DNA from 4 places in the Streptomyces sp. NBC_01244 genome. Region 1 is predicted to be linked to each of the others. Evidence: riboswitches for the same ligand, from Rfam matches in the RefSeq annotation. Region 1 holds a riboswitch; each other region holds the start of a gene.
The links. Region 1 has a riboswitch for cobalamin ahead of metE (5-methyltetrahydropteroyltriglutamate--homocysteine S-methyltransferase). Riboswitches for the same ligand answer to the same signal wherever they lie in the genome.
Positions count from the first base shown of each region.

Region 2: it holds a riboswitch for cobalamin, as region 1 does, so the genes downstream of both, OG247_RS29495 (energy-coupling factor ABC transporter permease) here and metE (5-methyltetrahydropteroyltriglutamate--homocysteine S-methyltransferase) in region 1, are expected to answer to the same signal.
Region 3: it holds a riboswitch for cobalamin, as region 1 does, so the genes downstream of both, OG247_RS28420 (ribonucleoside-diphosphate reductase subunit alpha) here and metE (5-methyltetrahydropteroyltriglutamate--homocysteine S-methyltransferase) in region 1, are expected to answer to the same signal.
Region 4: it holds a riboswitch for cobalamin, as region 1 does, so the genes downstream of both, OG247_RS38180 (CoA-acylating methylmalonate-semialdehyde dehydrogenase) here and metE (5-methyltetrahydropteroyltriglutamate--homocysteine S-methyltransferase) in region 1, are expected to answer to the same signal.

Region 1 covers NZ_CP108488.1:1,009,936-1,016,904, forward strand. The annotation lists gene metE (5-methyltetrahydropteroyltriglutamate--homocysteine S-methyltransferase) at 1-1,628, opposite strand, end outside; cobalamin riboswitch at 1,792-2,014, opposite strand; gene OG247_RS04255 (class I SAM-dependent methyltransferase) at 2,107-2,961, opposite strand; gene OG247_RS04260 (M20/M25/M40 family metallo-hydrolase) at 3,117-4,442, shown strand; gene OG247_RS04265 (MBL fold metallo-hydrolase) at 4,473-5,321, opposite strand; gene OG247_RS04270 (carboxylesterase/lipase family protein) at 5,469-6,938, shown strand.
Region 2 covers NZ_CP108488.1:6,511,398-6,518,366, reverse strand. The annotation lists gene OG247_RS29510 (SsgA family sporulation/cell division regulator) at 1-368, shown strand, start outside; gene OG247_RS29505 (AMIN-like domain-containing (lipo)protein) at 553-1,020, shown strand; gene OG247_RS29500 (flavodoxin family protein) at 1,063-1,788, opposite strand; cobalamin riboswitch at 2,084-2,277, shown strand; gene OG247_RS29495 (energy-coupling factor ABC transporter permease) at 2,307-3,002, shown strand; gene OG247_RS29490 (energy-coupling factor ABC transporter substrate-binding protein) at 3,002-3,340, shown strand; gene cbiQ (cobalt ECF transporter T component CbiQ) at 3,344-4,093, shown strand; gene OG247_RS29480 (energy-coupling factor ABC transporter ATP-binding protein) at 4,090-4,941, shown strand; gene OG247_RS29475 (PadR family transcriptional regulator) at 4,951-5,505, shown strand; gene OG247_RS29470 (EF-hand domain-containing protein) at 5,550-5,759, opposite strand; gene OG247_RS29465 (tRNA-dependent cyclodipeptide synthase) at 6,014-6,817, shown strand; gene OG247_RS29460 (cytochrome P450) at 6,798-6,969, shown strand, end outside.
Region 3 covers NZ_CP108488.1:6,272,664-6,279,632, reverse strand. The annotation lists gene OG247_RS28440 (GntR family transcriptional regulator) at 1-34, shown strand, start outside; gene OG247_RS28435 (carbon starvation CstA family protein) at 146-2,428, shown strand; gene OG247_RS28430 (YbdD/YjiX family protein) at 2,425-2,622, shown strand; gene OG247_RS28425 (GNAT family N-acetyltransferase) at 2,710-3,207, shown strand; cobalamin riboswitch at 3,274-3,402, shown strand; gene OG247_RS28420 (ribonucleoside-diphosphate reductase subunit alpha) at 3,563-5,965, shown strand; gene OG247_RS28415 (ribonucleotide-diphosphate reductase subunit beta) at 5,965-6,969, shown strand, end outside.
Region 4 covers NZ_CP108488.1:8,578,091-8,585,059, forward strand. The annotation lists gene OG247_RS38170 (enoyl-CoA hydratase/isomerase family protein) at 1-501, opposite strand, end outside; gene OG247_RS38175 (acyl-CoA dehydrogenase family protein) at 498-1,649, opposite strand; partial or broken gene OG247_RS38180 (CoA-acylating methylmalonate-semialdehyde dehydrogenase) at 1,646-3,143, opposite strand; cobalamin riboswitch at 3,334-3,504, opposite strand; gene OG247_RS38185 (cobalamin-binding protein) at 3,566-4,480, shown strand; gene OG247_RS38190 (short-chain fatty acyl-CoA regulator family protein) at 4,496-5,911, opposite strand; gene aceA (isocitrate lyase) at 6,313-6,969, shown strand, end outside.

The DNA.
Region 1 (6,969 bases):
CGCGAGATGTCACCGGCGAGGACCGGCGGGCGCACGTAGCGGGTTCCGTACGACTGGACCCAGCCGTACTGCGTCGCGAGGTAGCCGGTCAGTTGCTCCGCGAAGTACTGGACCATGTCGTTGCGCTCGGGCTCGCCGTGGACCAGGACGTCGATGCCGGTCTTCTCCTGGGAGGAGATCACCTCGCCGATCTCCGCCTTGATCCGCTGCTCGTAGCCGGCCACGTCGATCCGGCCGGCCCGCAGGTCGGCGCGGGCGACCCGCAGCTCGTCGGTCTGCGGGAAGGACCCGATCGTGGTGGTCGGCAGCAGCGGCAGGCCCAGATGCGCCCGCTGGGCGGCGGCGCGCTCCGCGTAGGGCTGGGCGCGGCGGCCGTCCGTGCCGGTGATGGCGGCGGTGCGGGTGCGGACGGCCGGGTCGTGGGTGAGCGCGGAGTTGGCGCGGGAGGCCAGGTCGGCCCGGTTGGCGGCGAGTTCGGGCGCGATGGAGTCCGTGCCCTGGGCCAGCCCTCGGGCCAAGACGGAAATCTCCCGCGTCTTCTGGCGGGCGAAGGCGAGCCAGCGGCGGACCTGCGGGTCGATGTCCCGCTCGGCGGCGGCGTCGATCGGGACGTGCAGCAGGGAGCAGGAGGCGGCCACGTCCACCCGGTCGGCGAGGCCGAGGAGCGTGCCCAGGGTGGTGAGGGACTTCTGGTAGTCGTTGATCCAGATGTTGCGGCCGTTGACGACGCCGGCCACCAGGCGCTTGCCGGGCAGACCCCCGACCGCCGCGAGGTCCTTCAGATTCGCGCTGCCGGCCTCCGTGAAGTCGAGTGCGAGGCCCTCGACGGGCGCAGCGGCGAGGACCTGGAGAGCTTCGCCGAGCCGGCCGAAGTACGAGGCGACGAGCAGCTTTGACCGGTCGGTCAGGGCGCCGAGGTCGCGGTAGGCCCGAGCCACGGCGTTCAGGTCCGCCGGGGTCCGGTCCTGCACCAGGGCCGGCTCGTCGAGTTGGACCCACTCGGCCCCGGCGGCCTTGAGGGCGGCGAGCACCTCGGCGTAGACGGGGAGCACCCGGTCCAGAAGGGTCAGCGGCTGGAAGTCGGCCGCCACGCCCGGGGCGGGCTTGGCCAGCAGGAGATAGGTGATCGGGCCGACGAGCACGGGGCGGGCGACGAGGCCGAGCGCGAGGGCTTCCTTCACCTCGGCGACCTGCTTGGAAGGGTCCGCGGTGAAGACGGTGTCCGGGCCGAGTTCCGGGACCAGGTGGTGGTAGTTGGTGTCGAACCACTTGGTCATCTCCAGCGGGGCCACGTCCTGCGTGCCGCGCGCCATCGCGAAGTACCCGTCGAGCGGGTCGGTGGCGACGGCCTCCCGGTGCCGCTCGGGGACGGCTCCGAGCATGACGCTGGTGTCCAGCACGTGGTCGTAGTACGAGAAGTCACCGGTGGGTACCTCGTGGACGCCGGCCTCCGCCAGCTGCCGCCAGTTCGTGCGGCGCAGTTCGGCCGCGGTCTCCCGGAGGGCGTCAGCGGTGACGCGGCCCTTCCAGAAGCCCTCGATGGCCTTCTTCAGTTCACGGTTCTGCCCCTGACGGGGGTAGCCGTACACGGTGGCTCGTGCGGCCGCGGCTGCGGGCTTCGCTGTCACGGAACTCTCCTTCGCGAGATGTGTCCAGAACGCCCCGGCAACGGGACGCGGACGCGAAGGAACGACACGACGAACGGCTCGCACAGCGGAATGACCGCTCGCGCCGCTCGATGTGTACGCCGACCCGCCCACGAGGTCACCGGGATCTCCGCACACGGAATCGTCCGCGTACGGGCAACGGGCAGGTCTTCGGACTCGCGGGCACGCGGACCCCGAAGGCCCGCACCTACTGGCCGTCGCTTCCCAGGACCGGTTCCGGTCCCAGTGCGTATGACGGCGGTCGTTCCCACTCACCGCTGCGGGGCAGTCCCGGATTCCCACCGGGTTCCCTCTTACGACGCATCCCGCCTGGCGGACGGGAGCGAACCAGCTGCGAGGCACACACTAGGCCGCCGCACGCGAGGATGAACCCTGCTGTCCAGCTGTCGGACGGTGAAATGAGACACGCGGATCCGGGCCGGACGTGGGAGCCGGCCGCTCAGGTGGAAGCTGCTCGGCCGGGAGCGTGCGCGGTGCCAAGCGGATCGGGGCCTGGAAGCGGGCCTTGCGGGCGGCACGGCGGAAAACCTTGAGCCGGACCGGAAGATGCCGGCGCCGCTTCGATCAGGAACCGGTGGTCGTGCACGGTGAATCCGCCTGTGATTCCGAGGTGCCGGTCGAGTCGGCGTAGTGCCGGTTCATGCTCGGCGGGCACGAATCCGGGGAACTGCCATGGGATGGCGCGCACTTGAAAGACCAGCGACCCGATGTCGTAGAAGGTGTAGGGGCTCATCTCCTCTCGTGCTGCGGTCACGTGAAGGCCCGCGTCTTCCAGCGCCCGTACGGCGACACCCAGGGTCCAACCGTCGGGGTCGATCGGCGAGGGGATGCCGAGGGCTTCGTTCAGTTCCAACTGGTTTCGGCTGCCCACCTGCTGGGTGAGGAGCCGGCCACCCGGCGCGAGGGCCGTGCGGATGCCTGCCGCATCCAGCGATCCGTGTCGGTTGAGGATCAAGTCGAAGGGGCCGGGCGGCAGGTTCGATCCCGATGTCCGGTGGACCTCCACGCCCAGCGGTGCGAGACGTTGCCGCGCCAGGCGGAAGTTGGGCGCCCAGTTCTCGGTGGCCACGCTCTGCGGTGGCAGCGGGGAGAGCGAGGCGAGGAGTTCGCCGCCGCCGGTGTCGATGTCCAGGAGGCTTCGCGCGCGCGGAAGCAAGCCTCGGGCGAGTTGTCCGTAGTCCCACGAGGGGCCCTCGCCGTCCGCCCGGCCCTTCAGCCAACTGAAGTCCCAGCCCGACATGGTCGCCTGTTGGGCTTCCGCAATGCGCTTCTCATAGCCGTTGGCGGTCGTCATGGGAGCACGCCAGCCCTGCACCCGCCGAGTGAACGTACGGATTTTCTTCGACTGGACACCTTCAGGGAGTTACACGTGTAATCATCTTTCCGTCGGCACACTCAGCGTCAAGCCACGGAGGCTCCGAAGCCCAGATGTCCACCTCACCTCGGCCGATGCCTCTGCCCTTCTCCTGGGCCGAACAGGAACGACACCTCGTCAGCCACCTTTCCGCGCTCATCCGCCTGGATACCTCGAACCCTCCGGGCCATGAGATCGCCGTCGCACGCCACCTCTCCCGCGAGCTGTCGGGCTCCGGTATCGCGCACAAGATCCTGGAGTCCGAACCCGGACGGGCCAACCTGGTCGCCCGGCTGCCCGGGACCGGTCAGGAACCGCCGCTCATGCTGCTGGGCCATGCCGACGTGGTCGGCGCCCAACCCGGCGGATGGAGCCGTCCCCCCTTCTCGGGCGAGGTCGCCGACGGCTGCGTGTGGGGCCGCGGGGCACTCGACATGAAGGGCCAAGTCGCCGCGAGCCTGCTGATCATGCAACTCCTCGCCGCACACCGGACCCCGCTCCGTCGGGACGTGCTGCTGGTGGTCACCGCCGACGAGGAAGCCGGCAGCAGGCTGGGGGCGTACTGGCTGTGGGAGAACCACCGCAGCCTCGTCGAGGCCGAGTTCGCGTTCAACGAAGGCGGCGGCCAGCGCTTCATGACGCCCGGCGGCCCCGTCTACACCGTCCAGGTGGCCGAGAAGGGCAGCGCCCGGATGCGGGTCACCGCGCGCGGGCCCGGCGGCCACGCCTCCGTCCCGCGCTCGGAGTCGGCGGTCTTCACGTTGGCCGAGGCCCTGCTGAGGCTGCGGGCGTTCGCACCGGAGTCGGTACTGCATCCGGCCTCGCGGCGGATGCTCACCACCTTGGCGGACCTGCATCCGGGCCCGGGCGCGGCGGCGATCGAGCAGCTGCTGAAGGACCCGACCTGGGACCGGGCACACGCTCTGCCCATCGATCCCGTCCTTCGGGAGTTCGTCGTCGCCGGGCTCCACAACACCGCGACTCCGACCATGCTGTCCGCGGGGCAGCGCCAGAACGTGGTGCCCGTCGAAGCCGACGTGGTGCTGGACGGTCGTCTCCTGCCGGGAGAACTGCCCGATCGGTGGGTGGCGCAGGTCCAGAAGGCGGTGGGTGACCGTGTCGAGGTGTCGCTGCTGCACGGCAGAGTGAGCCACGGCGTGCACGACGATCCAGAGCTCCTGCGCGTCCTGGGCGATACCGTCGCAGCCCACGAACCGGGTGCGCGGGTGCTGCCGTACATCAATCCGGCCGCCACGGATGCCCGCGCCTTCCCCGACACCAAGGTCGTCGGGTTCTTTCCCTCCGCGAGTGACGCGGACATCATGCGGCTCATCCACGCGCCTGACGAGCACACCCGGATCACCGACCTGATGTTCGGCGGGAAATGCCTGCTCGACGCAGTCCTCAGACTGGCCACGTGAGAGGCGGGAACACCGGTGACCGGCTGCCGGTCAGCGCAGGCCGTCCACGACGAACCGCACTCCCCCGTCACCGCCGCGCCGGAGCAGGCCGGCCGTGGGGGCGGGGAAATGGGTGCCGATCACGAGGGTTCCCGTGTCGGCGTACCGGTCGACGAACGCCCGCCGAGTGGCGGCGGCCCGCGCCGCGTCGGTGTCGGCGAGGCCGGCTACATCCGGTTCGATGAACTGCACCGGATGGTGCACGAGGTCACCGGTGATCACGGCTCGTTCGCCGCCGGATTCGACCACGACCGCGACCTGGCCCGGGGTGTGCCCGGGGGCGGCTTCCAGGCGTACGCCGTCACATACGCGGTGGTCGTTCCCCACGAAGTCGACCAGCCCCTCATCGAGCAGGGGCTGCATCGTGTCGTGGAGGTCGGCGTCCGCGTCGCTGGCCCAGTGGTCCCATTCCGCCCGGGTGACGAGGTGGCGTGCACGGGGGAACGTCGGCACCCACTTCCCGTCGACCCGGCGCGTGTTCCACCCGATGTGGTCGAAGTGGAGGTGGGTGCACACCACCGTGTCGATCGACTCCGGAGGGTAGCCGAGGGCGGCGAGGTCTTCGAGCCATGCCGAGTCCAGCATGGGCAGGAACGGCACCGACGCCCGGCCGTTGCCCACGCACGTGTCCACGAGGATCCGGCGTGCACCGGTGTCCACGACCAGCCCGTGGACCGAGAGGACAAAGGTGCCGTCGGCCATGCCGAAGTCGGGAGCGAGCCACGGGTACCTCTTCAGGAGCGCGGTGTCGTCCGTCCGCAGGACCCCCGCGAGAGACACGGTGACTTCCGCCTCCAGCACCTTGTGAATCACCGTCGTACCGATACGCCACGCCGTCATGCGAACCTCCACTTGATGATAGATAGAACAATATTGACGCTCGCAAGAAATACGCAATAACCTGTCGGCTCACGGTCCCTGGACACCTCGATCCCTGGACACCTCGATCCCTCGATCCCTCGAAACCGGCCTGGAAGGACGCACTGGATGGGTTTCGCCCAAAACCGCACCGCGCCCGTCGTGCACACGCGATCGGGCGCGATCCGCGGCGCCACCGAAGACGACCTGGCCGTGTTCAAGGGCGTGCCGTACGCGGCGCCGCCCGTCGGGCCCCTACGGTGGCGGCCCGCTCAGCCGCACCCGGGATGGAGCGGCACCCTCGACGCGACGGCTTTCGGCCCCGGTTCACCGCAGGCCGTCCGCGAGGGCGACCCGATCCTCGGCGGCCACGGCTTCGCCCCCTTCGACGAAGACTGTCTGACACTCAACGTGTGGACGCCCGGCATCGACGACGCCCGACGTCCCGTCCTGGTCTGGATCCACGGCGGCGCCTTCATCTCCGGGTCCGGGGCGATGCCGAACTACTCGGGCGAGACGTTCGCGCGGAGCGGCGACCTGGTGGTGGTGAACCTCAACTACCGGCTCGGACCGCTCGGCCTGCTGTCCTTCGCTTCGGAGGACGGCGAGGAGTGCGGCAACGTCTGGCTCACCGACCAACTCGCGGCCCTGCGTTGGGTGCAGGACAACATCGCGGCCTTCGGCGGGGATCCCGCCCACGTCACCGTCGCCGGCCAGTCCGCCGGCGCCCTCTCCGCAACCGCGCTCGCGGGCCACGCCGGTGGCGACCGGCTCTTCCGCCGGGCCATCCTCCAGAGCGTCCCGCTCGCCATGCCGCTGGCCACACCGGCCGAGGCCCGGGCCCGCACCGCCGCCTATCTGCAGATCGCCGGCGCGAAGGACGTGGACGAGCTGCGCACGGTGCCGTGGCCGCGACTGGTCGAGGCCACCGCCGGACTCCTCGCGGCCACCGCGGAATGGGGACACTGGACCGCGCCCTTCATGCCCGTGCTCGACGGCGTGACGGCGGTGCGGCAACCGGTCGAGAACCTGCTCGACGGCCCTGGCAGGGACATCGACGTACTCATCGGCTGGACCGCGGAAGAGTCCGCCTTCGTCTTCGCGCTGAGCGAGGCGTACGCGTCGACGACCAAGGAACAGGTGCTCCGGCGGGCACGGGACAGCTTCGGTGACGGCGCGGCCGAAGCGTACGCGGCATACGAGGCCGCCCGTCCGGACGGCCGGCCGATCGACGTCCTCATCGACCTGACCACCGACGAGCTGTTCAAGAAACCCACCCTGGCGTTCGCGGAAGCGCGGGCCGTACGGGGCCGCCCGGTCTGGACGTACGAGTTCGCTCTCCCCACCCCCGCGCACGAGGGCCGCCTGGGTGCCCCGCACTGCCTGGACCTGCCGTTCGTCTTCGACAATTTCGACAAGTGGTCGCACGCGCCGTTCCTGGCGGGGATGGACACCCGGATCAGGGACGAACTCGCCGGTACCGTGCACCGGGCATGGATCTCGTTCATCCGCACCGGCGACCCCAACCACCCGGCCATGCCGCGCTGGGACCGGTACGACCGGACATCGCGCACCACCATGCGCTTCGGGGCCCCGTAGGAACCTGCGAGACGGGCCGGCCCATGGGCTG
Region 2 (6,969 bases), 5.5 Mb from region 1:
AGGCCGCGACCGCGCCCGTCCCGGTGCGGGGCGTCTTCGTGTACCGCACCGAGCGGCCGTACGAGATCTCCCTCGACTTCGAGGGTGCCGGGATGCACCTCGCGCGCTGGGTCTTCTCCCGGGAACTGCTGCTCGACGGCCAGATCTGCGCCACCGGCGAGGGCGACATACAGGTGTGGCCGCGCTGGAAGGGCACCGAGCCGCGCGTCTTCCTCGCCTTCAGCAACGGCGAGCAGTCGTGCGTGGTGTCCGCCCGGGCCAAAGACGTACGGGAGCTGTGCCGCCGGATGACCGAGCTGGTGCCGCGCGGCCAGGAGCACCGGTACTACGACCTCGACGCCGAGCTGAGCGCCCTCCTGCCCAGCTGAACCGGGTAAACGCGATCAACCGGGTGAGCCCGGCGAACGCGGCGAACCCGGTGCAACCACGACCGTAGCGGGCGCGTCTTCACGGGTGACACCGTTCCCCGTCTCTCGGAATCGAGGGGACGCCATGAACCGTCCACGCCGCCGGCAGGCCACCGCACTGGGGTTGGGCGCACTGCTCTCCGCCATGCTCGCCTTCGCCGCCCCGGCCTCCGCCGCAGCCACGACCGCCGCCGCCACCACTACCGCCACCACGATCACTCCGCTCGTCGTCAATGCCCGCTGGGGCGGGCACTGCACGTACGACCGCGTGGTCATCGACCTGCAGGGATACGTACCCGAGGTCACCGTCACCCGCGTCCCGTCGCTGATCTACGACGGATCCGGCAAGCCCGTCCCGCTGCCCGGGCGGTACTTCCTGGAGATCCGCCTGCACCCCGCCGCCGGACACGACGACGCGGGCCGCAACGTCTACCGCGGGCCCAAACTCCTCAAGATCTACCTGCCCAAGCTGAAGGGCATCGCCCTGACCGGCGACTACGAGGGGTACGTCACCTTCGGCGCCGCCTTCGACACCAAGCCCGCCTACACCTCGTTCAAGCTGCACGCCCCGGAGCGCTTCGTCCTGGACATCGCGCACCCGAACGTCTGCTGAGCACGCCGGCGGGAGGAGTGAAGAGGGAGGCGGGACCGGGGGCTACCGGTGCTCGGGGTTCGGGAAGTCGAAGCGGCAGCCCGCGTCCCACAGGGAGCGCTGGTTGCCGTGCGCCGGCATCCCGCCGGACCGCTTGAGCAGAGCGGCCAGGTGCATGAGGTTCCAGCTCATGAAGGCCGTGTTCCGGTTGGTGAAGTCGTTCTCGGGTCCGCCGGATCCGGGGTCCAGGTACGAGGGCCCGGGTCCGGCCTCGCCGATCCATCCGGCGTCGGCCTGCGGGGGGATCGCGTAGCCGAGGTGCTGGAGGCTGTAGAGGATGTTCATGGCGCAGTGCTTGACGCCGTCCTCGTTCCCGGTGATCAGCGCCCCGCCCACGCGCCCGTAATAGGCGTACTGTCCCTGCTCGTTCAGGATCGAGGAGCAGGCGTAGAGCCGCTCGATGACCTGCTTCATCACCGAGCTGTTGTCCCCGAGCCAGATCGGGCCGCACAGCACGAGGATGTCGGCGTCCATGATCTGGCTGTAGAGCACCGGCCACTGATCGCTCTCCCAGCCGTGGTCGGTCATATCGGGCCAGACACCGGTGGCGATGTCGTGGTCGACGGCCCGGATGAGCGAGGTCCGGACCCCGGCCGCCTCCATCACCGCGCGGCTCTTGTCGATCAGGCCCTCGGTGTTGCTGGGCTCGGGCGATCGCTTGAGCGTGCAGTTGACGTAGACGGCGGTGAGGTCGGAGTAGTCGAAGGAGTGCGCGGTGTCGGTAGCCACCCGTCCAGCCTCTCCGGGGCCCGGCGCGGCCGCCACCGGGCCGCGCCCGTCCGGGCGACCGGGCGACCGGGCGACCGGCGCAGGCGATGAGGACCTCGCGGCCGGTTCGTCCGTACGGAAGGGCGCGCCGAAGCGGGCAGCCGGGCCCGGGCTGCCACGGATCCGTGGAACTCCGTTTCCACGCGGGGCCATTGAGGCAGACGGCAGCCGCACGGGCACACGGCGTGACGCACAAGCGGAATCCGGTCACCACCCGGCGCGATCGGGGCGGGTTGTGACCGGTCCGCGCGGCCGACTAGGGTCAGCGGGCCTTGGTGTTCGGGAAACCGGTGGGAAACCGGTGCGGCCCTCGCCACTGTGATCGGGAAGTCCGGCTCCACTCCTGCGGGAAAGCCACTGGGCTGCGCGGGAGGTTCCGCGCTGCCCGGGAAGGCGGAGCATGGACATCAACCCGTGAGCCAGGAGACCGGCCGGGGCGCGTTGTCCATCCACGAGGTGCTGGAGAGGTCTCCCTACTCATGCATATAGCCGAGGGGTTTCTGCCCCCTTTGCACGCGGTCGCCTGGGGCGCCGTGTCCGCCCCCTTCGTCGTCCACGGCGTCCGCTCGCTCACCCGCGAGGTGAAGGCCAACCCGGAGAGCACGCTGCTGCTCGGCGCTTCCGGAGCGTTCACTTTCGTCCTGTCCGCCCTGAAAATCCCCTCCGTGACGGGCAGTTGCTCGCACCCCACGGGCACCGGGCTCGGGGCGATCTTGTTCCGGCCGCCGATCATGGCGGTGCTCGGCACGATCACCCTGCTGTTCCAGGCCCTGCTGCTGGCGCACGGCGGGCTCACCACCCTCGGCGCCAACGTCTTCTCGATGGCCATCGCCGGCCCGTGGGCGGGCTACGCCGTCTACCGGCTGCTGCGGAAGTCCGGTCTCCCGCTGATGGTCACCGTGTTCTTCGGCGCCTTCTTCGCCGACCTGGTCACCTACTGCGTCACCAGCGTGCAGCTCGCCATGGCCTTCCCGGACCCGGCTTCCGGTTTCCCGGGCTCGCTCGCGAAGTTCGGGGGGATCTTCGCGGTCACCCAGATACCGCTGGCCGTGAGCGAGGGGCTGCTGACCGTCCTGGTGATGCGGCTGCTGATGGCGTCGAGCAAGTCGGACCTGGTCCGGCTGGGCGTCGCGAAGCTGACCTCCGCCCGTACCGAAGAGAAGGCGGCGGCCTGATGAGCGGGATGTCCAAGAACGCGAAGATCAACACGCTGCTGCTGCTCCTGGTGGCGGCGCTGGCCGTCCTGCCGCTCGCCCTGGGGCTGGGCGAGGGCAAGGAGGAGCCCTTCGCCGGCGCCGACGCGCAGGCCGAGGTGGCGATCACCGAGCTGAAGCCGGATTACGAGCCCTGGTTCTCCCCTCTGTACGAGCCCCCTTCCGGCGAGATCGAGTCCGCGCTGTTCGCCTTGCAGGCGGCGCTGGGCGCGGGCGTGCTCGCCTACTACTTCGGCGTCCGCAAGGGCCGCCGCCAAGGAGCGGCCGCCGCCGCTGCCGCCGCCGCCCCGGAGGCGTAGGCGGTGCTGCCGATCGACGTGGCCGCGCACGGCAGTCGCTGGCGCGGTCGGCACCCGCTGGAGAAGGCCCTGCTCGGGGTCGGGCTGACGGTCACCGCCGTGTGCCTGCCGCCCTGGCCGGGCGGGCCGCTGGTGGCCGCCGCCACCCTCGCCGTGCTGCTCGGCCCGGCCGGGGTGGCCGGCCGGCAGCTCTGGCGGGCCTTCCGGATCCCGCTCGGCTTCTGCTTCACCGGGGCGCTGCCGCTGCTGTTCGCCGTCGGGGGCCCGGCGGGTCCGGTGTCCCTGGCCCCCGACGGCCCCCGACTGGCCGCCGAACTGCTGCTGCGCACCTCGGCGGCCTCGCTCGGACTACTGCTGTTCGCCTTCACCACCCCGGTCTCCGACGTACTGCCCCGGCTGGTCCGGGCCGGGGTGCCGGCCCCGGTCGTAGACGTGGCCCTGGTCATGTACCGGATCGGCTTCCTGCTGCTCGACTCCATGGCCCAGGTCCGCCGGGCCCAGGCGGCCCGGCTCGGGCACACCGGCCGGGCGGCGGTGTGGCGTTCCCTGGCCGGGCTCGCCGCCACCTCCTTCGTACGGGCCTTCGACCGCGCGGCCAAGCTCCAGGCGGGGCTGGCCGGACGCGGTTACGACGGGGCGCTGCGGGTCCTCGTACCGGAGGCGGCCCTGTCGTGGCGCTTCCTGACGGCAACCGCCGGCCTGCTGGCGTCCCTGATCACCCTGACCCTCACCCTGAAGGGGCTCTCCCTGTGAACCCGTCGCTGCCCCCCTCACCCCACCCGGTGGTGGAACTGTCCGGCGCGGGCTACGCCTACGAGGACGGCCCGGCGGTCCTGACCGGCGTCGACTTCGCCATCGCGCCGGGCCGGGCGCTGGCCCTGCTGGGCCGCAACGGCAGCGGCAAGACCACGCTGATGCGGCTGCTGAGCGGCGGCCTGCGGCCCGGCGCGGGATCGCTGCGGCTGGACGGCACGGAGGTCTCGTACGACCGGGCCGGCCTGACCCGGCTGCGCACGTCCGTCCAGCTGGTGGTGCAGGACCCCGACGACCAGCTGTTCGCGGCCTCGGTGGAACAGGACGTGTCCTTCGGCCCGATGAACCAGGGGCTCCCCGCTCCGGAGGTCCGCGCCCGCGTGGACTCGGCCCTCGCCGCGCTGGACATCACGCACCTCCGGGACCGCCCCACGCACCTGCTCTCCTACGGGCAGCGCAAGCGTGCGGCGATCGCGGGGGCGGTGGCGATGGCTCCGCGGGTGCTGATCCTGGACGAGCCGACGGCCGGCCTGGACCCGGACGGCCAGGAGCGGCTCCTCGACGTCCTCGCGGGACTGCGGGCCTCCGGCACGACGGTGGTCATGGCCACCCACGACGTGGACCTGGCGGTGCGCTGGGCCGACGACGCGGCGGTCCTGACCCCGGCGGGCATCCGCTTCGGCCCCGCCGAGCCCCTCCTCTCGGACCCGCCCCTCCTCACCTCGGCGGGCCTGCGCCCGGCGTGGTCCCCGGCGGTGACGGCCTTCCTGCGCGCCCACGGCCACCTGGCGGCGGGCGCCCCCGGACCGCGCGATCCGCAGACACTGGCCGCCTGGGGGCAAATCTAGGATGGCCGCATGTCGCTCCCGCACGCCATCCTCACCGCCCTGCTCGAGAAGCCCTCGTCGGGGCTGGAGCTGACCCGGCGGTTCGACAAGTCGATCGGGTACTTCTGGTCCGCGACGCACCAGCAGATCTACCGCGAGCTCGGCCGGCTGGAGGAGGCCGGGCTGATCCGGGCGCTGCCCAGCGAGGGGCCCGTGCGGGGGCAGAAGAAGGAGTACGAGGTGCTGCCCGCCGGGAGCGGGGAGCTGGCGCGATGGGTCGGGGAGCGGCAGGATCCCAAGCCGGTGCGGGATCCCCTGCTGCTGCGGATCCGGGCGGCCGCGGTGGTGGGGCCGCAGGGGCTGGCCGCGGAGCTGCGGCGGCATCTGGAGCTGCACCGGGCCCAGTCGGCCGTGTACGAGGGCATCGAGGAGAAGGATTTCCCGGCCGGCCGGGACTCCGACGAGGACCGGTTGCGGCGTGTCGTGCTGCACGCGGGAACCGGGTTGGAGACGTTCTGGCTGCGCTGGCTGGAGGAGGCCCTCGCCGAGGTGGAGGGCATGGCCGCCGAGCCGCGGCAGGCCTGACGCGCGCCCCCGGCCCGGCAGGGGCCGGGGGGCGGCGCGGGGGCTTACTTGTTCAGGGAGTCCCAGAACTCGTCGAAGCTCAGCAGGCCGTCGCCGTTCGAGTCCTTGGCCGCTATCACGGCCTCCGCGACCGGGCCGGCGAAGGGGTCGCCCATCGCCGCCATCGCCGAACGGAACTCGTCGGCCGTGACGAAGCCGTCACCGTTCACGTCGAACTTGCCGAACGTCGTCCGTGCGTTCTCGATGTCCGCCACTGGGTCCACCCCTTCTTGGTGCTTGTTGACCGGCTCAGGGTAGCGGCATGCCCGGCCCCCTCACGCCCCGGGTCCCGTTCGAGCGGCAGATAGAAATTCAATTACTCTTCCGTAGTGCGGAAGCGATAATTCCAGCCAACAATTCAAGCCCCCACTTGTCACGCTCCGGGACCACGGCATAACGTAGCGACATTGCCGCCACACCGGGAGCGCAGGGCTCCCAGGGACAAGCGGCAACAAGGGCGATCACACAGGTGACGATCACAGCTGACGCATCATTCGAAGTTCTGCCCTTCACCCGCACTTGCCACCACATCTGGGAAGACGGCGACCATGTGCTCATCGGAGTGAGTCCTGGGAACAGCTACTTCAGCTCCGAGCGCATATCCGGCCTCACCCGATGGGCCACGACCCGGTTCGCACAGGTCGACTTCGTCTACGCAGACCTCCACGTGGACCGGATGTTCGCCGCCTTCGGCTACACCCAGGAACACGCCGAGAAGCGTGCGACGAAGGAAATCAAGGCAGTCCGGCGAAGGATTCTCAAGGGCGTGGAGGAGTCAGGGCCTCTGCATGCCGAGATCCGAGTGAGGGCACTTTCGGAGTTCCAGACGAACCCCGTCTACCAACTTCTGCACAGACGCGTACTCCATTTCCTGGAGTCCGACGACGAATTCCGCAAGGGCTGCGAGGAAATGGCCCTGCACTTTGTCGGATCCAAGTTGCCGGAAGGTGAATCAATCACCGACGCACAGTTGCAGGTGTGTTTCGATTACATGGCAGCCGAGCTGCCGTTCTTCATCGACACCCCGAGCATTCTCGACGTGCCGTCCTCCGTGGCGGCCTACCACGTCAAGATGCCGATGACCGACGTCCTCTTCGCGCGCGGTGGGGGCCTGCGCGCGACGAGGAACCAGGCATACGCCGTGGTACGGCCCGAGGCGGCCGAAAAGGCACAGAGCAACCCGAACAACCCGAACCCGAACCACCTGAACGCGAACACGCACGCGCACACCGCACCAACCGAAGGGACCGTCGATGAGCGTCGAGCAGCTTGAGGGCACCGGGCCGACCGCCGAGCCCCTCATCGACTTCCCCCTCTCCCGGCGCGGTGACGTGCTCCCGGAGGAGTGCACCTGGCTCCGCGAGAAGGCGCCGGTCGCGAAGGTCCGTACCCTCACCGGGGACCCGGCCTGGCTGGTGAGCAGCT
Region 3 (6,969 bases), 5.3 Mb from region 1:
GTTCGTCGCCCGACTCCAGCGCCCCGCCGTCTGATTCGTAGTTGACTCTCGTTCCGCTATACGGACGGGGGGTTACGTCCAGCGGTCGGCCCCCCGTAGATTCCCTGCGCCATTACGCAGATGATCAACGAGGGGACGACGGATCATGACGGAACCACGACCGGAAGCAACACCGCCGGAAACAACACGGCCGGAAGCCGCACAGGCCGTACGGGACGCGGCGAGTCCGGGAACCACGCCGGGCTCGCCCACCTCATCGGGGGGCGCGTCCCCCAAGGCCGTGGCCGCGTGGGTGCTGGTCGGGCTCGTGGGGGCCATCGGCTGGGGCGTGCTGGCGCTCTCCCGCGGCGAGGAGATCTCGGCCGCCTGGCTGCTCGCCGCCGCACTGGGTTCTTACGCGATCGGCTACCGCTTCTACGCGCGCTTCATCGCGCACCGCGTCCTGAAGGTGGACAAGACCCGCGCCACCCCCGCCGAACGACTTGACAACGGTGTCGACTTCCACCCGACCGACCGGCGGGTGCTTTTCGGTCACCACTTCGCCGCCATCGCCGGCGCCGGACCCCTCGTGGGTCCCGTACTCGCCTCGCAGATGGGCTACCTGCCCGGCACCATCTGGATCGTCGTCGGCGTGATCTTCGCGGGCGCCGTCCAGGACATGGTGACGCTCTTCTTCTCCACCCGGCGCAACGGCCGTTCGCTCGGCCAGATGGCCCGGGACGAGATCGGCCCGGTCGGCGGCGCCGCCGCGCTGATCGGCGTCTTCGCCATCATGATCATCCTGCTGGCCGTGCTGGCGCTGGTCATCGTCAACGCGCTGGCGCACTCCCCGTGGGGCGTCTTCTCCATCGGCATGACCATCCCGATCGCCCTCTTCATGGGCTTCTACCTGCGCGTCCTGCGCCCGGGCAAGGTCACCGAGGTCTCCGTCGTCGGCGTGGCGCTGCTGCTGCTCGCCATCGTCGCGGGCGGCTGGGTCGCCGAGTCCTCGCTGGCGGACACCTTCACCCTGGAGAAGGAGACGCTGGTCATCTGGATGATCGCCTACGGCTTCGTGGCGTCCGTCCTGCCGGTGTGGATGCTGCTCGCCCCGCGCGACTACCTCTCCACCTTCATGAAGGTGGGCACCATCGGGCTGCTGGCCGTGGGCGTGGTCATCGCCATGCCCACGCTGAAGATGCCGGCGGTCACCGAGTTCGCCTCGCGCGGCGACGGCCCGGTCTTCGCCGGCTCGATGTTCCCGTTCGTCTTCATCACCATCGCCTGCGGAGCCCTGTCCGGCTTCCACTCCCTGGTCTCCTCGGGCACCACCCCGAAGATGATCCAGAAGGAGACCCAGGTCAGGGTCATCGGCTACGGCGCGATGCTGACCGAGTCCTTCGTCGCCATCATGGCGATCATCGCGGCCTGCATCATCGATCCCGGCCTGTACTTCGCCATCAACTCCCCCGGCGGGGTCGTCGGGGCCACCGTCGAGACGGCCTCGCAGGCCGTGACGAACTTCGGCTTCGCCATCTCCCCCGAGGCCCTCGCGCAGGCCGCGAAGGACGTCGAGGAGACCAGCCTGCTGTCCCGTACGGGCGGCGCGCCGACCTTCGCACTCGGAATGTCGGAGATCTTCTCGGCCGTGATCGGCGGCACCTCGATGAAGGCCTTCTGGTACCACTTCGCGATCATGTTCGAGGCCCTGTTCATCCTGACCACGGTCGACGCGGGAACCCGCGTGGGCCGGTTCATGCTCCAGGACACCCTCGGCAACGTGCACAAGTCCTTCAAGGACGTCAGCTGGAAGCCGGGCGTCTGGTTCGCCAGCGCGATCGTCGTCGGCGGCTGGGGCTACTTCCTGTGGGTCGGCGTCAAGGACCCGCTGGGCGGCATCAACCAGCTCTTCCCGCTGTTCGGCATCGCGAACCAGCTCCTCGCCGCGGTCGCCCTGGCCGTCTGCACCACCCTGCTGATCAAGTCCGGCCGGCTCAAGTGGGCCTGGGTGACGGGCGTTCCGCTCGCCTGGGACCTGGCCGTCACGCTCACCGCCAGCTACCAGAAGATCTTCTCCGACAACCCGAAGATCGGCTTCTTCGCGCAGCGGGACGTCTACCAGGACGGCATCGACGCGGGCAAGGTCCTCAAGCCCGCCAAGAACATGGACGAGATGCACACCGTCGTCACCAACGCCACGGTGGACGGCGTCCTGTCGGTGTTCTTCGCCCTGCTGATCATCATCGTGCTCGTGGACGCGGCCCGGACCTGCCTCCGGGCCATCCGCAAGCCCGAGTCGGTCACCCTGACCGAGGTCCCGTGGACCGAGTCCAGGCTCGTCGCCCCGGCCGGGCTCATCCCGACCGCCGAGGAGCGCGCGGAGCTCGCCGCGGCCGGCCTCGACTCGGGCGGGGGCCGGGTGGAGGACCCCGTGCGGGAACCGGCGTGACGCGCCTGCACCACGTGCTGAGCCGGGCCCGGTACTTCGTACGGGAGTTCTCGGGCGAGGCGGCCTACGACCACTACGTCGCCCACGCCCGTACGCACGACCCCGACGCCGAGGTCCAGTCGCGCCGGGCCTTCGAGCGGGCCCGTACGGACGCCCGCGAGGGCGATCCGCGCGAAGGGTTCCGCTGCTGCTGAGCCGGAGCGCCCCCGGGGCCGCCGCATCACCGTCCACCCGACGGAATGCGGCGGCCTCTTTCCTTGCCCTGTCGCACACTCGGAGCCATGGACATCATCATCAGGACGGCGGCGACCGCCGAATACGAAGAGCTCGCCGAGATCACCGCACGGGCCTACCTCGACGACGGACTGCTGACCTTCGGTGAGAAGGACCCCTACCTGGGCCGGCTGCGCGACGTCGCCGGCCGGGCCCCCGCCGGCGAGGTGCTCGTCGCGGAGTACGAGGGCACGCTGCTCGGCGGTGTGACCTTCGCCCCTCCCGGCAGCCCGCTGTGCGATATCGCGGGTCCCGGCGAGGCGGAGTTCCGGATGCTGGCCGTCTCCCCGGCGGCGCGCGGACGCGGCGCGGGCGAGGCCCTCGTACGGGCCTGCGTGAGCCGCGCCCGGGACCTGGAGGGCGTGGGCCACCTGGTGCTGTCGACCACCGAGAAGATGCTCGGGGCGCACCGGATCTACGACCGGCTGGGCTTCGTACGGACGCCGGAGCGGGACTGGTCCCCGGTTCCGGGCCTGCCGCTGCTGACCTACCGCCTGGAGCTCTAGGGCCGTACCGCCCACGGGGAGCGACACAACATGTGGGGGCTACCGCAAGCAGCGGCCCCCACATGTATGCTCATGCTCGCTGTCGTCGCAGGGGAATCCGGTGAGAATCCGGAACTGTCCCGCAACGGTATGAAATGCACCGACTCGCTCGGCGCATCCGCAAGTCCGAGGACCTGTCGACAGTGCGCCCGGCTCGACCGAACCGGGTGCAGACACGTCCGGGCCTCGCGGTTGGGCCGGTGGACGCCACGTGGCGCACGCGCACTGCCCTGCCAGGCACGCGCTCCCCCACGTGCGCCCCCTCGCGCCCCGCACCAAAGGTGTTCCCGGAGCCGAGCGAGGGAGAGCTCCCCCCGTGACCATCGCGCCTTCCGCACCGCGCGCCGAGTCCGACCCGTCCGCCTATGAGGGTCCGGGGGCCGCGCTCCTGCGCACGCTCACCGAGCTGACCGCCGATCTGCCCGACACCGACCCCGGCCGGGTCGCCGCCGCCGCGCTGCGCGGCCGCAGCGCCGCCGCCGACGAGGCGGAGCTCCGTACGCTCGCCACCGAGGCGGCCGCCGGGCTGATCTCCGAGGACCCGGCCTACTCCCGCCTCGCCGCCCGCCTGCTGACGCTGGCCGTGCGCGTCGAGGCCGCCGGCCAGGGCGCCACCTCCTTCTCCGGCTCCGTCGAGGTCGGCCACCGCGAGGGGCTGATCGCCGACCGCACCGCGGACTTCGTGCGCCTGCACGCGAACCGGCTCGACGCACTGGTCGGGCACGCGCTCGCCGAGGGCGCGGACGACCGCTTCGGCTTCTTCGGCCTGCGCACCCTGCACAGCCGCTACCTGCTGCGCCACCCGATCACCCGCCAGGTCATCGAGACCCCGCAGTTCTTCATGCTGCGCGTGGCCTGCGGCCTCGCCGAGAACGAGTCGGTCCAGGCCGTCGAGGAAGTGGCCTCGCTCTACCGGCTGATGAGCCGCCTCGACTACCTGCCCTCCTCCCCCACCCTCTTCAACTCCGGCACCCGGCACCCGCAGATGTCCTCCTGCTACCTGCTGGACTCCCCGCTGGACGAGCTCGACTCGATCTACGACCGCTACCACCAGATCGCGCGCCTCTCCAAGCACGCCGGCGGCATCGGCCTCTCGTACTCCCGCGTCCGCGCCCGCGGTTCGCTGATCCGCGGTACGAACGGCCACTCCAACGGCATCGTGCCGTTCCTGAAGACCCTCGACGCCTCCGTCGCCGCCGTGAACCAGGGCGGCCGCCGCAAGGGCGCCGCCGCCGTCTACCTGGAGACCTGGCACGCGGACATCGAGGAGTTCCTGGAGCTCCGCGACAACACCGGCGAGGACCAGCGCCGTACGCACAACCTGAACCTGGCCCACTGGGTGCCGGACGAGTTCATGCGCCGCGTGAACGCCGACGCCGCCTGGTCGCTGTTCTCCCCGGCCGACGTCCCCGAGCTGGTCGACCTGTGGGGCGACGCGTTCGACGCGGCCTACCGCAAGGCCGAGGAGTCGGGCCTGGCCCGCAAGACCATGCCCGCCCGCGACCTGTACGGCCGGATGATGCGCACCCTCGCGCAGACCGGCCAGGGCTGGATGACCTTCAAGGACGCCTCCAACCGCACGGCGAACCAGACCGCCGAGCCGGGCACCGTCGTCCACTCCTCGAACCTCTGCACCGAGATCATCGAGGTCACCAACGACGGCGAGACGGCCGTCTGCAACCTCGGTTCGGTCAACCTCGGCGCCTTCGTCCTGCCCGGGACGGGCGACGTGGACGGCGGCATCGACTGGGAGCGCCTGGACGAGACCGTCCGCACCGCGGTCACCTTCCTCGACCGCGTCGTGGACATCAACTTCTACCCGACCGAGCAGGCCGGCCGCTCCAACGCCCGCTGGCGCCCGGTGGGCCTGGGCGCGATGGGCCTCCAGGACGTCTTCTTCCAGCTGAAGCTGCCCTTCGACTCCCCCGAGGCGAAGGCCCTGTCCACGAAGCTCTCCGAGCGCATCATGCTCGCCGCGTACGAGGCCTCCTGCGACCTGGCCGAGCGCAGCGGCCCGCTCCCCGCGTGGGAGCGGACCCGCACCGCCCGCGGCGTCCTGCACCCGGATCACTACGACGTCGAGCTGAACTGGCCGGAGCGCTGGGACGCGCTGCGCGCCCGCGTCGCCAAGAGCGGCATGCGCAACTCCCTGCTCCTGGCCATCGCCCCGACGGCGACCATCGCCTCCATCGCGGGCGTGTACGAGTGCATCGAGCCGCAGGTCTCCAACCTGTTCAAGCGCGAGACCCTGAGCGGGGAGTTCCTCCAGGTCAACGGCTACCTGGTGCAGGAGCTCAAGCGGCTCGGCGTCTGGGACGCCCAGACCCGCGAGGCGCTGCGCGAGGCCTCCGGCTCGGTCCAGGGCTTCGGCTGGATCCCGGCCGAGGTGCGCGAGCTGTACCGCACGGCGTGGGAGATCCCGCAGCGCGGACTGATCGACATGGCGGCGGCCCGTACGCCGTTCCTGGACCAGTCGCAGTCGCTGAACCTGTTCCTGGAGACGCCCACCATCGGCAAGCTCAGCTCGATGTACGCGTACGCCTGGAAGCAGGGCCTGAAGACCACGTACTACCTGCGCTCCCGCCCCGCGACGAAGATCGCCCGCGCCGCCTCCGGCAGCACGGTCCCGGCGGCCGCCACCCCGCTCCCGCAGGCCGTCGACGCCGACGCGCTGGCCTGCTCCCTTGAGAACCCCGAGTCCTGCGAGGCCTGCCAGTAATGTCCGACACCACCAAGAACCTCCTGGACCCGGGCTTCGAGCTCACGCTCCGCCCCATGCGCTACCCGGACTTCTACGAGCGCTACCGGGACGCGATCAAGAACACCTGGACCGTCGAGGAAGTCGACCTCCACTCGGACGTCGCGGACCTCGCGAAGCTGACGCCCTCCGAGCAGCACATGATCGGCCGCCTGGTCGCGTTCTTCGCGACGGGCGACTCGATCGTCTCGAACAACCTCGTGCTGACCCTGTACAAGCACATCAACTCCCCGGAGGCGCGCCTGTACCTGTCGCGCCAGCTCTTCGAGGAGGCCGTGCACGTCCAGTTCTACCTGACGCTGCTCGACACCTACCTGCCCGATCCGGACGACCGCGCGGCCGCCTTCGACGCGGTCGAGGAGATCCCCTCGATCCGCGAGAAGGCTCAGTTCTGCTTCCGCTGGATGGACTCGGTCGAGAAGATCGACCGCCTGGAGACGGCCTCCGACCGCCGCCGTTTCCTGCTGAACCTGATCTGCTTCGCCGCGTGCATCGAGGGCCTGTTCTTCTACGGGGCGTTCGCGTACGTGTACTGGTTCCGGTCGCGCGGCCTGCTGCACGGCCTGGCGACGGGCACCAACTGGGTGTTCCGCGACGAGAGCGCCCACATGAGCTTCGCCTTCGAGGTGATCGACACGGTCCGCAAGGAGGAGCCGGAGCTCTTCGACGACGCGCTCCAGCAGCAGGTCGTCGACATGCTGAAGGAGGCCGTGGAGGCGGAGCTGCAGTTCGGCCGCGACCTGTGCGGTGACGGCCTGCCGGGCATGAACACCGAGTCGATGCGCGAGTACCTGGAGTGCGTCGCGGACCAGCGCCTGGTCCGCCTCGGCTTCGCGCCCGTCTACGGCTCGCAGAACCCGTTCACCTTCATGGAGCTCCAGGGCGTCCAGGAGCTGACGAACTTCTTCGAGCGCCGCCCGTCGGCCTACCAGGTCGCGGTCGAGGGAACGGTCGACCTGGACGAA
Region 4 (6,969 bases), 7.6 Mb from region 1:
GGTGCCCAGCTCGCCGGGGGCCAGAGCGAGCAGGTACGTTCCGCCGACGTCGGGAACGAAGCCGATGCCGGTCTCGGGCATGGCGATGCGGGAGCGTTCGGTGACGATGCGGACGGTGCCGTGCGCGGAGATCCCGACGCCGCCGCCCATGACGATGCCGTCCATCAGGGCCACGTACGGCTTGGGGTAGCGGGCGATGCGGGCGTTGAGGCGGTACTCGTCGCGCCAGAAGTCCGCCGAGGCCGTGCCGCCGCTGCGGGCGTCCTCGTAGATCGCGCGGATGTCGCCACCCGCGCACAGGCCGCGTTCGCCGGCGCCCTCGATGACCACCGTCTCGACGGCCGGGTCGTGCTCCCAGACGGTGAGGGCCTGGTCGATGCGCAGGGCCATGGGATGCGTGAGGGCGTTGAGGGCCTTGGGACGGTTGAGCGTGATGTAGGCGGCGTGGCCCTCGGTGCGCAGGAGGACGTGGTCGGGTTCTTCGGGGGATGTGTGGTTCATCGCAGGGTCTCCGTCAGTCCGCGCGCGACGATGACGCGCATGACCTCGTTGGTGCCTTCCAGGATCTGGTGGACGCGCAGGTCGCGGACGATCTTCTCGATGCCGTATTCGCTGAGGTAGCCGTATCCGCCGTGGAGTTGGAGGGCGCGGTCGGCGACCGCGTAGCCGGTGTCGGTGGCGAACCGCTTGGCCATCGCGCACAGTCGCGGGGCCAGCGGATCGCCCGCGTCGAGGGCCTCCGCGGCCTGCCGGAGCAGGGCGCGGGCGGCGGCGAGTTCCGTGGCCATGTCGGCCAGCCGGAACTGGAGCGCCTGCGCGTCCAGGAGCCGGCCGCCGAAGGCCTCGCGGTCCGCGAGGTAGGACAGGCTGCGGTCCAGGGCGCTCTGCGCGCCGCCCAGCGAGCAGGCGGCGATGCCGAGGCGCCCGCCGTTGAGGCCGTTCATGGCGATGCGGAAGCCGTCCCCCTCGACGCCGAGGCGGCGATCGTCGGGGACCCGGACGGCGTCGAGGATGACCTGGCGGGTGGGCTGCGCGTTCCAGCCCATCTTGGCCTCGTTGGGGCCGAACGAGACTCCGGGGTCTTCGCGTTCGACGACGAAGGCCGAGATGCCGCCCGGGCCGGCCTCGCCCGTCCGCGCCATGACCACGTAGACGCCCGAGGCTCCGGCGCCGGAGACGAACTGCTTGACGCCCGTCAGGACGTAGTGGTCGCCCTCCCGCTCGGCGCGGGTGCGCAGGGCGGCGGCGTCGGAGCCGGCGCCCGGCTCGGTCAGGCAGTAGCTGCCCAGGGTGTCCGCCGAGCAGAGGCCGGGAAGCCAGCGCTCTCGCTGGCCCCGGTTCCCGTAGCGGTCGATCATCCAGGCGACCATGTTGTGGATGGACAGGTACCCGGCGATGGACGGGCAGCCGGTGGCGAGGGTCTCGAAGACGAGGACCCCGTCGCTCCGGCTGAGACCCGAACCGCCGTGCTCCTCGCGGACGTAGACCCCGCCGAGGCCCAGACCGGCGGCCCGGCGCAGGACCTCCACGGGGAAGTGCTTGGTCCGGTCCCACAGGACGGCGTGGGGAGCGAGATGCTCCTGGGCGAAGTCGAGGGTGACCTCGGCGAGGGCGAGCTGGTCCTCGGTCAGGGTGGCCACCGGGCTCATCCCGTCGTCGGAATGCTGAAGTTCGCGCCTTCCTTGGCCCCGGAGGGCCAGCGCGAGGTCACGGTCTTCGTGCGCGTGTAGAAGCGGATGGAGTCGGGACCGTGCTGGTTCAGGTCGCCGAAGCCGGACCGCTTCCAGCCGCCGAAGGTGTGGTAGGCGACGGGGATGGGGACGGCACGTTGACGCCGACCATGCCGGCGCCCACCCGGCGGGTGAAGTCGCGGGCGGTGTCCCCGTCCCGGGTGAAGATCGCGACGCCGTTGCCGTACGGGTGTTCCGTGGGCAGGCGCAGCGCCTCCTCGTAGTCGGCGGCCCGTACGACGCTCAAGACCGGGCCGAAGATCTCCTCGCGGTAGATCCGCATCCCCGGGGTGACGCGGTCGAAGAGGCTGGGCCCGGTGAAGTAGCCGTTCTCGTGCCCGGGCACGGTGAACCCGCGTCCATCGACGAGGAGTTCGGCCCCTCGGTTGCTCCGATGCCGACGTAGCGGTCCACCCGGTCCAGTGCGTCGCGGCTGACCAGGGGCCCGAAGTCGGCCTCGGGGTCGTCGGAGCGGCCGACGCGCAGCGTGGCCAGGCGCTCCTTCAACTTCGCGACCAGGGCATCCGCGGTCTCCTCGCCGACGGGCACGACGACGGAGACGGCCATGCAGCGTTCCCCGGCAGAGCCGTATCCGGCGCCGATCAGCGCGTCGACGGCCTGGTCCAGGTCGGCGTCGGGCATCACGACCATGTGGTTCTTGGCCCCGCCGAAGCACTGGGCGCGCTTGCCGTGCGCGGCGGCGGTGGCGTAGACGTACGCGGCGATCGGGGTCGATCCGACGAAGCCGAGGGCCTGGACGCGGGGGTCTTCGAGGAGGGTGTCGACGGCTTCCTTGCCGCCGTTGACGACATTGAGCACGCCGGCCGGCAGGCCTGCCTCCAGGAAGAGTTCGGCCAGCCGCAGCGGTACGGACGGGTCTCGTTCGGAGGGCTTCAGGACGAAGGAGTTTCCACAGGCCAGGGCGGGGGCGGCCTGCCAGAGGGGGATCATGGCGGGGAAGTTGAAGGGGGTGATCCCGGCGACGACGCCGAGCGGCGAGCGCAAGGAGTGCACGTCGATGCCCGTGCTCGCGTTGTCGGTGAATTCTCCCTTGAGCAGGTGCGGGATCCCGGCGGCGAACTCGACCACCTCCAGGCCGCGTTGCAGGTCACCGTGGGCGTCGGCGACGGTCTTGCCGTGCTCGGCGGACAGCAGCCGGGCGAGCGAGTCCCGTTCCCCTTCGATCAGTTGGAGGAAGCGCAGCAGGACGCGTGAGCGGCGCTGCGGGTTCCACCGGGCCCAGTCGGCCTGAGCCTCTTCGGCGTTGGCGATGGCGGCCTCGGTGTCGGCGCGCCCGGCCAGGGGGACCCGGGCCTGGACCGTCCCGGTGTTGGGGTCGTACACGTCGGCGAAGAGGCCGGAGGTTCCGACCGTGTGCTTGCCGCCGATGAAATGGGTGAGCTCGCGGACCATGGGTGCCTGCTCTCGTCAGGTGAGATCCGGGGAATGGCACGGCCTGCCGGCGGACGGCACCCGATGGGATGCGCCGCTGGGGAAGGTCGTGGGACTACGAGCGCGCGGAAGTGGTGTGCGCGCGCTCCGCCGGATCACCAGGGTCGTGGGTACAAACCGGTGCCATGCGTGTCTGCTCCATCCTCGTGGACAACACGGAACATCCGCGGCCGGTATCCTGACTCCCGGATCCCCGCGTGCCGCCCGCCTTCCCGACAGACCTCGTCAGTGGCGTGTGGATGGCAGCACACTCCCCGGTCACAGTGGCGGGACCGTGCCGGTTTTTCACCGGCTTCCCTGCACCGCGGACCTTATGGGCACGAACATATAGTTGGACGTCCTAGTAAGTCCAGACCCACCGCCCGCGCGCCTACAGTCGGTGCATGCGCATCGTCTCCCTGCTCCCGGCGGCCACCGACATCGTGGCGGAACTCGGCCTCGCCGCCGACCTGGTCGGACGCACCCACGAATGCGACTGGCCGCCCGCGGCGGTCGCCTCCGTACCCGTGGTCACCCGGGCCGAGTTCGCCGCCGAGGACCTCAGCAGCCGGGAGATCTCCGAGGCCGTGGGCGGGGCCGCCCACTCCGGGTCCTCGCTCTACACCCTGGACACGGAGGCGCTCGCCGCCCTCGCCCCGGAACTCGTCCTCACCCAGGACCTGTGCGACGTGTGCGCCGTGTCCTACGAAGGAGTCTCGCGAGCCGTGCGCGTGCTCGACGGCGGTGCCCGCGTACTGAGCCTGGAGCCGCGCACCCTCGATGACGTACTGGACTGCCTGGTCACCGTGGGGGAACTGCTCGGAGTGCGCGAGCGGGCGGAGCGCCGGCGGACGGCGCTGCGCGCCCGGCTCGAGGAGGTACGGCGGCTGACGGCAGGCCGTGCCAGGCCCCGGGTCGTGGCCATCGAGTGGCTCGACCCGCTGTGGCCCGCCGGGCACTGGGTGCCCGAGCAGATCACGTATGCGGGAGGCGAACCGTTGCTCGCCGCACAGGGCGAGCACACGAAGCCGATGACTTGGGAGGCGGTCCGCGCTGCCCGCCCGGACGTGGTGCTGCTCTTGCCCTGCGGTTTTCCGCCCGAACGCACGCTCCGCGAGCGCGACCTGCTGACGTCCCTCCCCGGTTGGAACGATCTCCCCGCGGTACGGGCAGGGGCCGTCTGGGTGCTGGACGGGCCCGCCTACTTCAACCGCCCCGGCCCGAGGGTCGTACGCGGAGCCGAGGTGCTCGCCCATGTCCTGCACGGCGTGCAGGCGGGTGATCCCGTCACCGCGGGCGAGGCCCGCCGCACGGACTGAGCGGCCGGGTTCCGGTCAGTCGCGGGCGGAGGCGGGAATGCCCGCAACCGGGTACGGGACGAAGGTGCTGCTGTTCTCGTCGACGGCCAGGGTCCGGCCGAGCGGCGGGACCGCGCGCTGGGGGCAGTCGAGCCGTTCGCACAGGCGGCAGCCCATGCCGATGGGGGTGGCGGCCGACCTGTTGTCGAGGTCCAGTCCGTCCGCGTACACGAGCCGGGACGCGTGCCGGGTCTCGCATCCGAGGCCGATGGCGAAGGTCTTGCCCGGCTCGCCCCAGCCGCCGCGGTGACGGGTGACGGCGCGCGCGGTCCACAAGTACCGCTGCCCGTCGGGCATGGCGGCGACCTGGACGTGGATGCGGCCGGGCGCGGCGAAGGACTCGTACACGTTCCACAGCGGGCAGGTGCCGCCCGCGCGGGAGAAGTGGAACCCGGTGGCGGACTGCCGCTTGGACATGTTCCCGGCGCGGTCGACCCGGACGAAGGAGAAGGGGACGCCGCGCAGCCTGGGGCGTTGCAGGGTGCTGAGGCGGTGGCAGACCGTCTCGTAGCCGAGCCCGAAGTGGTCGGTGAGCCGCTCGATGTCGTAGCGGAACTCCTCCGCCGAGGTGTGGAAGGCCGTGTAGGGGAGGATCAGGGCGGCCGCGAAGTAGTTCGCGATGCCGATCCGTGCCAGGGCGTGCGTGGGGGAACCGGGTGTGAAGTCCTCGGTGGCCAGCCGGTCGAGTTCGTCCCCGTACTCGATCAGGGCGAGTTGGGTGGCCATGCGGAAGGCCTGCTGGCCCGGGCGGAGCCGGTTCGACAGGTGGAGTACCCGGGCGGCGGCGTCGTAGTGGTGCAGCCGGTCGGAGTCCGCGGAGATGCGGATCCCGTGGCGGTCGGCGAGTCGGAGGTTCAGCGCGCGGATGACGTCCCCGGGGCGGATGCCGATCGCGCGGGCCAGCTCCTCGGCGGCGAAGTCGGCGTCATGGAGGTAGTTCTGCCGCCGGTAGAAGAACTCGCGGATCTCCTCGTGGGGCGAACGCGGAGACTCCGCCACCGCGTCGCGGCCGTCGGCGGCGTCGGCGAGCCGCTCCGCCAGCAGCTGGCTCCGGCGGCCGAGGTCCAGCAGCACCGAGGCCACGGCCGGCATCCGGGTGGCCAGGTCGGCCAGATCGGAAGGGGACACGCGGGCCTCGGCCACCTGCTGGGCGAGGGCCTCGCGCAGGTCGGCCACCATACGGCTGGTGTCACGCTCCGAGAAGAAGCCGGGATCCACCCCGAACGCCTCGGTCAGGCGCAGCAGTACGGGGACGGTGAGCGGGCGCGAGTCGTGCTCCATCTGGTTGAGGTAGCTGGGTGAAATGCCGAGGACCCTGGCCAGGTCGGCCTGGGTCATGCGGCGCTCCTCACGCAGCCTGCGCAGCCGCGCTCCCGCGTACGTCTTGCTCACCGGACTCCTCCAGGGTCGGACGGGCTCCGTCAGCATAGGGCGACTTCGCCTTTCCCGAGGCTTCGCAAACTTGGCAAATTCGGCCTCGAAGATTCACAAACCTTGGCAGTTGTACCCCCTTGATGGCATCCAGTGCCACTGCCAGAGTCGGTCCTGCGGCCAGCCGGTACCGGTAGCCGGAACGGACCCCGGGTCGCCGATCAATGCCCTGATTTCGGTGATCCGGCCATCCCGCTTCCGGTAGATCGGCAGCATTGCTCAGCTCCGCCCCCCGTAGGCGGTCCGGCGGCCGCATCTCGCACTCAGGCACAGAGTGCCACCACCTGGGCTTCGGTCCAGGGCATTGGCAAGACAAGCGACGGATGGAAACGGTGACGGTCATGGCAGAGGCGAACACGACGATGACGGCGGCGACGGCGGCGGCCGAGCAGCTGAAGCAGCGGTGGGCGGACGACCCGCGGTGGGCGGGCATCGAGCGGACGTACACCGCCGAGGACGTGGTCCGGCTGTCCGGGAGCGTCCGAGAGGAGCACACCCTGGCCCGGCGAGGAGCGGAGCGCCTGTGGCGGCAGCTCCACGAGCAGGACTACATCCACGCGCTGGGCGCGCTGACCGGCGGCCAGGCGGTCCAGCAGGTGCGGGCCGGCCTGCAGGCGATCTACCTGTCCGGCTGGCAGGTGGCCGCCGACGCCAACCAGGCCGGGCACACCTACCCGGACCAGAGCCTGTACCCGGTGAACTCCGTTCCCCAGGTGGTCCGCCGGATCAACAACGCGCTGCTGCGCGCCGACCAGATCGCCACGGCCGAAGGCGGCTCCGACACCACGGACTGGCTGGCCCCGATCGTCGCGGACGCCGAGGCCGGCTTCGGCGGACCGCTGAACGCCTTCGAGCTGACGAAGGCGATGATCGCGGCCGGCGCCGCGGGCATCCACTACGAGGACCAGCTCGCCTCGGAGAAGAAGTGCGGCCACCTCGGCGGCAAGGTCCTCGTCCCCACCTCGCAGCACATCCGCACCCTCAACGCGGCGCGCCTCGCCGCCGACATCGCCGGCACG